3 regions of the Kitasatospora sp. NPDC040550 genome follow, and region 2 is predicted to be linked to each of the others. Evidence: riboswitches for the same ligand, from Rfam matches in the RefSeq annotation. Region 2 holds a riboswitch; each other region holds the start of a gene.
The links. A riboswitch is a leader RNA that binds a small molecule or an ion and turns the genes downstream of it on or off. The one in region 2 is predicted to bind cobalamin.
Positions count from the first base shown of each region.

Region 1 (4,230 bases), on a different contig from region 2:
CCTCCGCCAAGCGGGAGAAGTCCGCCAGGTCGACGCCCGTACGGCCCTCCGCCGCCAGCGCGCCGAGCTCGGCGGAGACCCCGGTGAAACCCGCCCGGGCGGCGTCCCGACGGGCGGCCGCGGGCAGGTCCAGGACCGGCGAATCCAGCACGATCCCACTGATCGCGTGCGCCCAGGCCGACCGCGCCGCCGTCTGCAGCACCGTCGTCGCACCCACCGACCAGCCGTACAGGATCACCCGGCCCGCACCGTGGTCCAGGGCCAGCCGCACCGCCGACTCGACGTCCCGCCACTCCGTCTCGCCGAAGTGGCTGTAGCCGTCCGGGGAGGCCGGAGCCCCCTCGTCGCCGCGGTAGGTGACCACCAGCGCCGGCAGGCCCAGACGGTGCAGCGCCGGCAGCACCGGAAGAGCCTGCCCGCGGTCCGCCTCCGGGCCGTGGACCAGAACCACCCAGGTGCCGCGCTTGCCACCGATCAGCCAGACCGGCAGCGGGCCCAGCTCGCCGTCGGCCACCGTGTCGGTGAAGGCCAGACCGAGCGCCGAGGTCGGATCGCCCAGGTACACGCGCGGAGTGAAACGGACCTCGGTGCCCGGCGTCAGCGTGCCCCGGTCCGCCCGGACCAGCCGCCGGGTGACGCCCTGCGCGTCACTGTGCAGGACCTCCTCCACCACCGCGTGCCCGCCGTCCGCCCACTCCACCGCCCAGCGGCCGGGCTGCAGGCTCTCCGGACGCCGACTGAACGTCACCCGCCCCGCCGCCAGGCTCTGCACCAGCACCGGCCCCGAATCCGGACCGACGGCGCCCGGGCCCGCACCCGGACGGACCATCCGCTCGGAGGCCCGACGGCCCACGACCAGGACGGCGGCCCCGGCAGCGGCACCGGTGGCGGCCGCCACGACGGCTGCGGTTCTCCAACGCATATCGATCCCCGCTCTGTTCACGGACCCGGACGGTGTTCGAGGACCAGTCCACAAGGGCCCTGGCGGGGCGGCCACCGGGCTGGGCCGTCTGGGGGGCCGCTGCGCGGGGGCTTTGGTGTGGGGGTGGGCTTTCGGGAGGGTGGGTGGGTCCGGGGGCGGTTCCGGGGGTGGGTGCTCCGGGGGCTGGATGATTTTCCGACCGCCGACCCTGTGGGTGGGGTGCTGGGCGCCGTTGGCGGTCGGAAAATCACCCGTCACGCCCCTTTCCGCACCCACCCCCTCCACCGCCCCCTCCCGCAGCGCGTCCCTCTCGCCTGGGGCGGGTGAGGGGTAGGTGGGGGGTTGATGTGGGTGGGTCGGTTGGGGGTGGTGTGGGTGGGGTGGTGTGGGTGGTGTGGTCAGACGGGGAGGGTGGGGTGGTGGGTGCTGAGGAGGTGCCAGAAGCGGGGGGTGAGGGGTGGGGTGGGGGTGGTGGGTTGGGTGGTGGTGCCCCAGTGGGAGGGGATGTGGTGTTCCTGGTGGAGGACGGGGAGGACGGCGGCGAGGTCGGGTTCGGGGACGGGGACGAGGCGGGCGATCGGGCGGAGGTGGGGTTGCCAGCGTCCGGCCACGCATTGGCGGAGCAGGGTGTCGAGGGCCTCGCGGCGGCCGGTGGCCTCGATCAGTTCGGTGAGGCGCAGGCCGAGGACCTGGGCGAGGGCGTGGGTCTGGTCCGGGTCGCCGTCCCAGTGGCCGGTCAGTTCGGCCTGACGGTAGGTGGGCAGGGGGATGCCGACCCGTTCGGCGACGGTCTCCGGGGGGAGTTCCCGGGCGATGCGGTGGTCGCGCAGGCTGACGGGGTGGCCGGGCATCAGGGCGGCGGCCGGGCACCAGAGGGCGCGGGCCAGGGCGATGAACTCGGTCTCGCCGGGGCGCAGCACGCCGTCCTCCCAGGCGAGGATGTGGCCGGGTAGCAGCCGGACGCCGTGTGCGGCCATGCCCTCGGCGACCTGCTCGGGGGTCAGCCCGAGGCCGGTTCGGTGGGCCCGGGCGGCGTCCGGCGAGAACGGCACCGGGGTGGGGGCGGCGACGGGGGGCTTTCTGCGGCGCATGGCCGAACCGTAGGCGTGGCCTGCGGCGCGGCCCCAGCCGCCGAACGCACGAAGCGGGGGCGCCGGGCCCTTCGTGGGGCTGGGCGATCGCACAGGGCGGGGGCGGGTGCGCCGTGTGACCAACCCCTCCGTGACCTCGGTTGACTCCCGGTTCGGGCGCGTGATGGGATCCTGGGGCCAAACGGAGGCATGGAGAGGAAGCCGGTGCGAGTCCGGCGCGGTCCCGCCACTGTCACCGGGGAGCACGCTCGGAAAGTGCCACGGCGGCCCGTCAGGGGCCGTTGGAAGGCCCGGGGGTGCGTCGGACCCGGAAGCCAGGAGACTCTCGCCCCCGGTACGTCGATCCAGGGCGCGGACCCTGAGTGAGGACACCCACGCGATGCAGGCTGCCCCGCCCGGTTGGATTCCCAGCTTTTCGTTGTTGTGCGCCCGCTGACCCGGGCCGCTGCCTTCGCGGTGGGCGCCGTCGCGGGCTACGCCTTCGACGCCCGGTACGCCGACCCGCGCCGCGGGCACCCCGTCGCCCTGTTCGGCACGGCCGCGGGGCGGCTGGAGCGGCGGCTGTGGCGCGACGACCGCGCCGCCGGTGCCGGGTACACCGCGGTGTGCGTGGGCGCGGTCGCGGCCGGCGCGCTCGCCCTGGACCATACGGTCGGGCGCCGCCCGCTGGGCCGGGCCGCGTTGGCGGCGGCGGCGACCTGGACGGTGCTCGGTGGCACCTCGCTGACCCGGGAGGCCCGGACCGTCGGACGCTCGCTGGCCGCGGGCGACCTGACGGCGGCCCGGGAGCGGCTGCCGCACCTGTGCGGCCGGGATCCGAGCGCCTTGGACGGGCAGCAGATCGCCCGGGCGGTGGTCGAGTCGGTGGCCGAGAACACCGCCGACGCGGTGGTGAACGCGCTGGTCTGGGGCGCCCTGGCCGGTACCCCGGGCCTGTTGGCCTTCCGCGCGGTGAACACCCTGGACGCCATGGTGGGCCACCGCTCGCCCCGCTACGCCCGCTTCGGTTGGGCCTCGGCCCGGCTGGACGACGTGGCGGGCTGGCCGGGTGCCCGGCTGACGGCCCTGCTGACGGTGGCCGCCGCGCCCGAACCCCGGACCGCGTGGCGGGTCTGGCGCCGGGACGGCTCCGCACACCCGAGCCCGAACGCGGGCCAGGCCGAGTCGGCCTTCGCGGGGGCGGTCGGGGTCCGGCTGGGTGGGACGTTGCAGTACGGGGAGCGGGTGGAGCACCGGCCTGTCCTGGGTGCGGAGTTGCGGCCGGTGACGGTGGACGACATCGAGCGGGCCTGCACGCTGTCCCGGCGGGTGGGCGCGCTGGCGCTGGGTACGACGGTCGCGGGGCACGTCCTGCTGCGGGTGCTGATGAGGAAGAAGGGTGGGGCATGAGCGAGCGCAGCGAGGTCATCATCGGAAGGTGCGCATGGTGCGAGGCGCCTGGCGAGCGTAGCGAGGCGGTCGCATGAGCGAGCGCAGCGAGGTCATCATCGGAAGGTGCGCATGGTGCGAAGCGCCTGCCGAGCGTAGCGAGGCGGTCGCATGAGCAACGCACTGCTGGTCGCGGGGACGACCTCGGACGCGGGCAAGAGCGTGGTGACGGCCGGGATCTGCCGCTGGCTGGCCCGCCAGGGCGTGCGGGTGGCGCCGTTCAAGGCGCAGAACATGTCGCTGAACTCCTTCGTCACCGCCGACGGCGCCGAGATCGGCCGCGCCCAGGCGATGCAGGCGCAGGCCGCCCGGGTGGAGCCGGAGGCGGCGATGAACCCGGTGCTGTTGAAGCCGGGCGCGGACGGCCGCAGCCAGGTGGTGCTGCTCGGCAGGCCGGTGGCCGAGGTGGGCGCGCTGGACTACCGGGAGCGCAAGCCCGTCCTGCTGGAGCGGGCGCTGGAGTGCCTGGCCGATCTGCGCGCCCGCTACGACGTGGTGGTGTGCGAGGGCGCCGGCTCTCCCGCCGAGATCAACCTGCGGGACCGGGACATCGCCAACATGGGCCTGGCCACGGCCGCCGCGCTGCCGGTGGTGGTGGTCGGGGACATCGACCGCGGCGGGGTGTTCGCGGCGATGTACGGGACGCTGGCGCTGCTGTCGGCGGAGGACCAACGGCACGTGGCCGGCTGGTTCGTCAACAAGTTCCGCGGCGATGCCCGGCTGCTGGCGCCCGGGCTGGAGATGCTGCACGAGCTGACCGGCCGTCCGGTGCTGGGCACGCTGCCGATG
Region 1 is NZ_JBVIWC010000004.1:155,973-160,202, reverse strand. Features, by position in the region: gene ACZ58X_RS08480 (alpha/beta hydrolase family protein) at 1-922, opposite strand, end outside; gene ACZ58X_RS08475 (helix-turn-helix domain-containing protein) at 1,321-2,013, opposite strand; cobalamin riboswitch at 2,209-2,337, shown strand; gene ACZ58X_RS08470 (cobalamin biosynthesis protein) at 2,437-3,402, shown strand; gene ACZ58X_RS08465 (cobyric acid synthase) at 3,553-4,230, shown strand, end outside.
Region 1: linked by a shared signal. The riboswitch ahead of ACZ58X_RS08470 (cobalamin biosynthesis protein) and the one ahead of metE (5-methyltetrahydropteroyltriglutamate--homocysteine S-methyltransferase) in region 2 are both predicted to bind cobalamin.

Region 2 (4,230 bases):
CCGGACGACCGGCACACCATCGGCCGCTTCCTGCGGACGCTGCTGCACCACCGGCGGCCCGCCTCCACCGCCTTCCGCCTCCAGCGCGCCGACGGGGTCACCCGGCACATCCGGGTGGTGGCGGAACCGGTGCACGACCCCGACAGCGGACTGCGTGTCGTCCGCGGCGCCTACCAGGACATCTCCGCCCAGCACTGGACCGAGGTCGCCCTGGCCGCCACCCGCGACCAGCTCGCCCAGAGCGAGCAGCAGGCCGCCGAGCGCAGCCGCCTCGCCCTCCAGCTCCAGCACGCCATCATGCCGCCCGCCCGGGGGCCGTTGGACCTGCACGACCTGCACGTGGCCGTGCGCTACCGCCCGGCCGAGAAGGACCACCTGGTCGGCGGCGACTGGTACGACGCCCTGGTGCTGCCCACCGGCGACGTCCTGATCTGCGTCGGCGACGTGGCCGGCCACGGCATCGAGGCCGCCACCGGCATGGTCGCCCTGCGCAACGCCCTGCGCGGCCTCGCCGCCACCGGTGCCGGACCGGGCCAACTGCTCAACTGGCTGAACAGTGTCACCCACCACCTCACCGACAACGTGACCGCCACCGCCGTCTGCGGGCTCTACGAACCCGCCACCCGCCGGCTGCGCTGGGCCCGGGCGGGCCACCCGCCGCCGGTCCTGCTGCGCGGGGGCCGGGCGCGGACCCTTCCGCAGCTCGGTGGGATCCTGCTCGGCGCCGTCGACCAGGCGGACTACCAGGAGGAGGAGATCGCGCTCCGGCCCGGGGACACCCTGGTGATGTACACCGACGGGCTGATCGAGCGCCGCGACGAGTCCCTCGAGGCTTCGCTGGGCCATCTGACGACCCTCTCCGAGCGGGCCCACCGACTGGCCGCCGAGGGCGGGGACGGCCTCGAAGGGCACCTGGACCACCTGCTGCAGTACAGCGGCGCCGACACCGACGACGACACCTGCCTGGTCGGGGTGACAGTCCGGTGATCCGGGCCGTCACCCCGGTCGGAGGCTGACGCCGTCTCACCATGCGGACGGTTGCGCGGTTCTCCGGCCGGAGACCGGCGGGTTGGCCGTAGGGTGGCCGGTGCAGCTGGTTCGCCCCGTCCGCCAGGCGGGGTGTCGCAAGAGGGAACCCGGTGACGCCTTTCAACTGGCCAGTCCGGGACTGCCCCGCAGCGGTGAGTGGGAACGACCGCCGTCATACGCACTGGGCCCGGACCGGGTCTGGGAAGCGACGGCCAGTAGGTGCCGGTCCTCGACGAGGACGGGCGGGCCCGCGAGTCCGAAGACCTGCCACTGCCCGGGCGCGACCGTTCGCGCGCGGCCATCCGGTGACCTCGAGGGCGGGTCGGCGACCACACCCGGCGGAGCCGTACCCGTGTACGGGGGCCCGTCCGGTCCGTCGTCCCTTCGCGTCCTCACCCCCGTCGCCGGGCACTTGAGGAATCAGACTCGCGAAGGAGAGTCCCTTGACCACGAAGTCCGCAGCCGCGGCAGCCCTCGCCACCGCCCACGGCTACCCCCGCCAGGGCCGGGGCCGGGAGTTGAAGAAGGCGATCGAGGGCTACTGGAAGGGCGCCGTCACCGCGGAGGCGCTGCTGGCCACCGCCGCCGACCTGCGCCGGGGGAACTGGCAGCAACTCGCCGACTCCGGCATCGAGGAGGTCCCGACCGGCGACTTCTCGCTCTACGACCACGTGCTGGACACCACCGTGGCGGTCGGCGCGATCCCGCCGCGGCACCGGGAGGCGGTCGACGCCGACCCGCTGGACGGCTACTTCGCCATGGCGCGCGGCAACCAGGACGTCGCCCCGCTGGAGATGACCAAGTGGTTCGACACCAACTACCACTACCTCGTCCCGGAGTTGGGGCCGGACACCGCCTTCGCCGCGAACCCGGCCAAGGCCGTCGCCGAGCTCGCGGAGGCCCTCGCACTGGGCCATGACGCCCGTCCGGTGCTGGTCGGGCCGGTCACCTACCTGCTGCTCGCCAAGCCGGCGCCCGGGGTGGCCCCCGACTTCCAGCCGATCACCCTGCTGGACCGGCTGCTGCCCGTCTACGCGGAGCTGCTCGCGGCACTCCGGGCCGCGGGCGCGGAGTGGGTGCAGCTGGACGAGCCCGCGCTGGTCCAGGACCGGACCCCGGCCGAGCTGAACGCCGCCGCCCGGGCCTACCGCGAGCTGGGCACGCTGACCGGGCGGCCGAAGCTGCTGGTGGCGAGCTTCTTCGACCGCCTCGGCGACGCCCTGGCGGTGCTGGCCAAGGCCCCGGTGGAAGGCCTGGCGCTGGACTTCACCGGGCCGGCCGCCGCCAACCTGGCGGACCTCGCCGCCGTCGGCGGGCTGCCCGGCAAGCGCCTGGTCGCCGGGGTGATCGACGGGCGCAACATCTGGATCAACGACCTGGGCGCCGCACTGGCCACCCTGGCCACCCTGCTCGGGCTCGCCGACCGGGTCGACGTCGCGCCGTCCTGCTCGCTGCTGCACGTGCCGATCGATGCCACCCTCGAACGCGACATCGACCCGCAGATCGTCCGCTGGCTGGCCTTCGCCAAGCAGAAGGCCACCGAGGCCGCCCTGCTGGCCCGCGCCCTGCGCGAGGGCACCGGCGCGATCACCGCCGAACTCGCCGCCAACCGCGCCGACCTGGCCTCCCGCGCAACCTCGCCGATCACCCGTGACCCGGTCGTCCGCGCCCGCACCGCGGCCGTCACCCCGGGCGACGCCCGGCGCGCCCAGCCCTACCCCGTACGGGCCGAGGCCCAGCGCGCCCGGCTCGCGCTGCCGCTGCTGCCGACCACCACCATCGGCTCCTTCCCGCAGACCACCGAACTGCGCGTCGCCCGCGCCGACCTGACCGCCGGGCGGATCGACGCCGCCGCGTACCGGGAGCGGATGGCGGCCGAGGTCCGCGAGGTCATCGCCTACCAGGAGAAGGCCGGGCTGGACGTCCTGGTGCACGGCGAGCCCGAGCGCAACGACATGGTCCAGTACTTCGCCGAGCAGCTCACCGGCTACCTGGCCACCCGGCACGGCTGGGTGCAGTCCTACGGCACCCGCTACGTCCGGCCGCCGGTCCTGGCCGGGGACATCTCCCGCCCGCACCCGATGACCGTCGACTGGTTCCGCTACGCCCAGGACCTGACCGACCGTCCGGTCAAGGGCATGCTGACCGGCCCGGTCACCATGCTCGCCTGGTCCTTCGTCCGCGACGACCAGCCGCTCGCCGAGACCGCCCGGCAGGTCGCCCTCGCCCTGCGCGACGAGGTCGCCGACCTGGAGGCCGCCGGCGCCGCCGTCGTCCAGGTCGACGAACCGGCCCTGCGCGAGACCCTGCCGCTGCGCGCCGCCGGCCGCCCGGCCTACCTGGACTGGGCCACCGAGGCCTTCCGGCTGGCCACCTCGGGCGTGCGCGCCGACACCCAGGTGCACACCCACATGTGCTACGCCGAGTTCGGCGCGATCATGACCGCGATCGACGAACTCGACGCCGACGTCATCTCCCTGGAGGCCGCCCGCTCGCACATGGAGGTCGCCGGGGAGCTGGCCGCCGCCGGGTACCCGCGCGAGGTCGGCCCGGGCGTCTGGGACATCCACTCCCCGCGGGTGCCGAGCACGGAGGAGGCCGTCGAGCTGCTCCGGGCCGGTCTCGCGGCGATCCCGGCCGAGCGGCTCTGGGTCAACCCGGACTGCGGCCTCAAGACCCGCGGCTGGCCCGAGACCCGTGCCTCGCTGGACAGCCTGGTCGGCGCCGCCCGCCGCCTGCGGGCCGAACTCGACGGCTGATCACGAGGGTTCGGGGGCGGGCCCGGCATCGCTGCCGGGCCCGCCCCGGGCGGGGTCAGGCCGCGCGCTGGGTGCGGGCCAGGGCGGTCGCCTCGGTGCGGCGGTCCGGGGAGGTGACGTCCACCGGGGTACCGGCGCCCGCGCCGGGGCGTTCGGCCCAGCCGCGCAGGCGGTCGGCGAGGCGGTTCACCCGGCGGTCCTGGGGGCCGAGGGCGAGGTAGAACAGCGACTCGTCCACCTCGTCGTCGTCGCCGCCCCAGCGGACGACGCCCTGGCAGTCGGCGAGGATGTCCCGCAGCACCAGCTCCTGGTGGGGGAAGAGCCCGCCCTTGGCCGAGGCGCCGGGGCGGATGCGTACGGCGGTGCCGGAGGCGAGGTTGGACTCCGGGAGTGCGGTGCGCAGGCCGCCGATCTCCTGCCAGCCGAGCAGGTCGCCGCTGGG
Region 2 is NZ_JBVIWC010000019.1:130,319-134,548, forward strand. Features, by position in the region: gene ACZ58X_RS26315 (SpoIIE family protein phosphatase) at 1-987, shown strand, start outside; cobalamin riboswitch at 1,095-1,299, shown strand; gene metE (5-methyltetrahydropteroyltriglutamate--homocysteine S-methyltransferase) at 1,473-3,788, shown strand; gene ACZ58X_RS26325 (hypothetical protein) at 3,844-4,230, opposite strand, start outside.

Region 3 (4,230 bases), on a different contig from region 2:
GTGGAAGCCGCGCGGGGTGTGGTCGTCGGGGTGGAAGGGGTAGCGCCGCAGGCTGACCTCCGTCCCCTCGCTCTTGCCCTCGACGTCGTACGCGCTGGGCCGCTCGGCGCCGGCGGGTTGGGGTGCGGGCCTGGGGTAGGGCGGCAGGACGGGTTCACCGGCGGGTTCGTCGAGGCCGTCGAGGAAGGAGTACAGCAGGGGGCGCAGCAGCCGGGCGGATTCGCCGCGGTGGGCGAGCGAGCGGTCGGTGATGGCGGTCAGGTCGGTGTGGTCGTCCTGGGCTCGCACCAGGGCCAGTTCGAGCTGGGCGGCGAGGTCGCCGTCGGGGTCGAGCGCGGGCGCGGCCTGGCCGAAGGCGTAGCTGGGGGAGCGCGGGTCGAGTTCGGCGGCGCCGGTGGCGACGATCATCGTGGGCCGTTTCAGGGCGGCGCCGTAGAAGGAGACCGAGCCGTGGTCGCCGATCATGAAGTCGGCGGCGACGAGTGCGGCCTGCCAGCCCTGGTGGGGCGGGACGAGGCGCAGGCCCATCCGCCGGGCGTCGTCGAGCAGGGCCGCCGGGTCGTGCCGGCTCCAGATGTTGGGGTGCAGGACGACGGCCACCGCGTACTCGTCGGCGGGCAGTTGGCGGACCAGCCGCTGCGGCAGGTCGGGGTGACGGCCGAATAACGAGTGCTCGCTCCAGGTGGAGTCGACGACGACGAGCCGGCGGCCGTCGACGGCGCCGAGGGCGGCGCGGTAGCCGTCGCGGGAGCGTCGGCTGCGCAGGATCCGGTCGAAGCACGGGTCGCCGACGACCTCGGCGACGTCCAGGGCCTCGGGGCAGGAGCTCCGCAGCCGGTCCAGCTGTTCGGGGTGGGAGAGGCCGAGGACGTCGACGAACACCCTTCCGTGGTGGGTGAGTTCGTTGCGGGAGAGGCCGGCGGAGCTGACCGCGTCGCCGGTGGACTCGGTGACCAGGCGGTTGTAGCCGGCGCCGTGCGGGAGGACGACCAGACGGGCGTCCAGCCGGTGCATGGAGGCGTGGACGGCGCAGGCGACGGCCAGGTCGAAGCGGTGGCGGACGGCGTCCTCCCAGTCCAGCACGGTGTAGCCGGGCAGGCCGTGGAGGTACTCGTCCAGGGCGCGGTCGGCGAAGGCGGAGCCGGGGTTGACGGTGAAGTACCGCTCGATGCCGTCCGGGTCGAGCAGGGTGAGGACGTCCAGGACCCGGGTCGCCGAGGTGAGGGTGCGGGCGACCGCCAGCACGCGGGCCTTGACCGGGCGGGTGTTCCAGCGGTCGGCTGGCCGGACGTGGGGGTGGGACGGCACATCGTGATCGTACTCATCCCGCCGCGCCCCCGGCGTGGTTTGCCGAGTGTCGGTCAGCCCGCCGCCGCGGCGGGCTCCTCGTGGTCGGCGGCGGCGCACTCGTCGAGGAGGGGGCGCATGGCGTCGTCCACGAGCCGGTAGCGCACCACGCGTCCGTCCTTGTCGCCGGTGACCACGCCCGCCGTGCGGAGCAGTCGCAGGGCCTGGGAGACGGCCGGGTCGCGCATGCCGGTGGCGACCGCCAGGTCGCTGACGGCGAGCGGGCCGGCCCGGTGGAGGGCGAGCAGCAGGGCGAGCCGGCCGGGGTCGGAGAGCAGGGAGAACCGCTCGGCCCAGGTCCGGACGTGGGCGGTGTCCCCGATGGCGGCGATGGCCTCGCAGACCCGGTGTCCGTCGATGGTGCGGTGGCCCGCGCGGTCGGCCGGTACGAGATGCATGCGGACATTCTGGCAGCTCACGACCTGTGATCCTGGACACCTGCACAGGTGCGCAACCTTGCGAGGGTGCGGTCCTGCCCCTACGGTGTTCCCCGCCGTGGTGCTCGGGAAGACCGGTGACGGACCCTCAACAGGTCCCATTCCGGAGCGGCCCTCGCCACTGTGATCGGGGGACAGTCGTCCGGATCCACGTGCCACTGGGTGCTTCGTGCACCTGGGAAGGCGGGTCCGGAAGCCCCGTAAGCCAGGAGACCGGCCACGGCATCTCACGAAGTCATTCCACGAGGTGCTGGAGCGTGAACCGAAGATGACCCTGCCCGAAACCGCCGCGCCCGCCGAGGCGGGCCCCGCCCCCTCCGTCCTGCCCACCTTCCGGTGGAAGCGCGAGGACACCCTCCGGACCGCCGGGTTGATGGGGGTGATCCTGGCCATGCACGTGGTGGCCTTCGGGACCCTCGTCTTCCTGGTCGCGCCGCACAACTACGCCGTCGGCACCCAGGTCTTCGGGGTGGGCCTGGGCATCACCGCCTACACCCTCGGCATGCGGCACGCCTTCGACGCCGACCACATCGCGGTGATCGACAACACCACCCGCAAGCTGATGGCGGACGGCAAGCGGCCGGTCTCGGTCGGTTTCTGGTTCGCCCTGGGCCACTCCTCGATGGTGGTCGTCATGGCCGCCCTGGTGGCGGGCGGCGCCCAGCTGGCGAACACGCTGATGGACGACGACTCGGCCACCCACAAGTGGCTCGGGCTGGTCGGCACCACGGCCTCCGGCGCCTTCCTCTACCTGATCGGCGCGCTCAACCTGGCGGCGCTGCTCGGCATCCTCAAGGTGTTCCGCTCGATGCGGGCCGGGCAGTTCGACGAGTCGGAGCTGGAGGCGCACCTCGACTCGCGCGGCTTCATGGCCCGGATCCTGAACCGGGCGACCCGCTCGATCACCCGGCCCGGGCAGATGTTCCCGGTCGGCATGGTGCTGGGCCTGGGCTTCGACACCGCGACCGAGGTCACCCTGATGGTGATGGCCGGTTCGGGCGCGGCGGCCGGGCTGCCCTGGTACGCGATCGTCTGCCTGCCGCTGCTGTTCGCGGCCGGGATGAGCCTGTTCGACACCCTGGACGGGACGTTCATGAACTTCGCGTACCAGTGGGCCTTCTCCAACCCGGTGCGCAAGGTGTACTACAACCTGACCATCACCGGGCTGTCGATCGCGGTGGCCTTCATCATCGGCACCATCGAGCTGGTCGGCGTGCTGCACGAGAAGCTCGACCTGACCGACCCGGTGACCGGGTTCATCGCGGACATCTCGCTGGACAACGTCGGCTACGCGATCGCCGGGCTGTTCGTGGTGGTGTGGGCGATCGCCATCGGGTACTGGAAGCTGGCGGGCGTCGAGAAGCGCTGGACGCCCGCGCAGCAGCAGCAGTAGCGCAGCAGCGGGTAGCGGTCGGGGTCACGCTGCCGCGAGCAGCAGGGTGCCCGCCACGGCGAGCCCGGCGCCGGCCACCTGGACCGGACGCAGCCGCTCCTTCGCCACCCCGCGCGCCGGCCGTGCGGTGACCACCGGGCACCCGACGCCGACAACGGCGCCTCCCCGAGCCGGGGAGGCGCCGTTCGCGTTCCGTCGTCAGTGCCGGTCGCCGTAGCGGCGGCGGAACTGCTCGACCCGGCCGGCGGTGTCGAGCACCCGGGACTGGCCGGTGTAGAAGGGGTGGCTCGCCGAGGAGATCTCCACGTCGATCACCGGGTAGGTGTTGCCGTCCTCCCACTCGACGGTGCGGTCGCCGGTGACCGTCGAGCGGGTGAGGAAGGCGAGGCCGCCGACCTTGTCGCGGAAGACGACCGGGCGGTAGGCGGGGTGGATTCCGGGCTTCATGGCGGGGCTCCTCCGAGGGGTGGGTGCGGTCAGCGCTCTTCGCGGAAGTCGACGTGCCGGCCCGCGACCGGGTCGTACTTGCGCAGGACCATCCGGTCCGGGTCGTTCCGGCGGTTCTTGCGGGTCAGGTACGTGAAGCCGGTGCCGGCGGTGGAGCGGAGCTTGATCACGGGGCGCAGTTCGCTGCGGGCCATCGGGCGTCCTCCTGGGGTCTCGGGCTCCTGGGCCGTCGCGGTCCCGGGGCCACGTGGTGCGGGGTTCGCGGGGCTGGATCGGAACCGTACACCGAAATGGATGTCATTTTCATCTGGTGTAACGTGACCTCCGTCCTGCCCATTCCCGGACGCCAGGGAGCACCCATGTCCGCCCACTGCCAGCTCACCGGCCGCCGGCCCGGCTTCGGCAACGCGATCTCGCACTCGCACCGCCGCACCCCGCGCCGCTTCGACCCCAACATCCAGCGCAAGCGCTACTGGCTGCCCGGCGAGGGCCGGTACGTCCGGCTGGTGCTGAGCGCCAAGGGGATCAAGACCGTCGACACGATCGGCGTCGAGGCCGCCGTCGCCCGCATCCGCGCCCGCGGGGAGAAGGTCTGATGGCCAAGCA
Region 3 is NZ_JBVIWC010000009.1:64,566-68,795, reverse strand. Features, by position in the region: gene ACZ58X_RS15620 (hypothetical protein) at 1-1,308, opposite strand, end outside; gene ACZ58X_RS15615 (ArsR/SmtB family transcription factor) at 1,362-1,745, opposite strand; cobalamin riboswitch at 1,827-2,020, shown strand; gene nicT (Nickel transporter NicT) at 2,053-3,177, shown strand; gene ACZ58X_RS15605 (type B 50S ribosomal protein L31) at 3,376-3,624, opposite strand; gene rpmG (50S ribosomal protein L33) at 3,654-3,818, opposite strand; gene rpmB (50S ribosomal protein L28) at 3,984-4,220, shown strand; gene rpsN (30S ribosomal protein S14) at 4,220-4,230, shown strand, end outside.
Region 3: linked by a shared signal. The riboswitch ahead of nicT (Nickel transporter NicT) and the one ahead of metE (5-methyltetrahydropteroyltriglutamate--homocysteine S-methyltransferase) in region 2 are both predicted to bind cobalamin.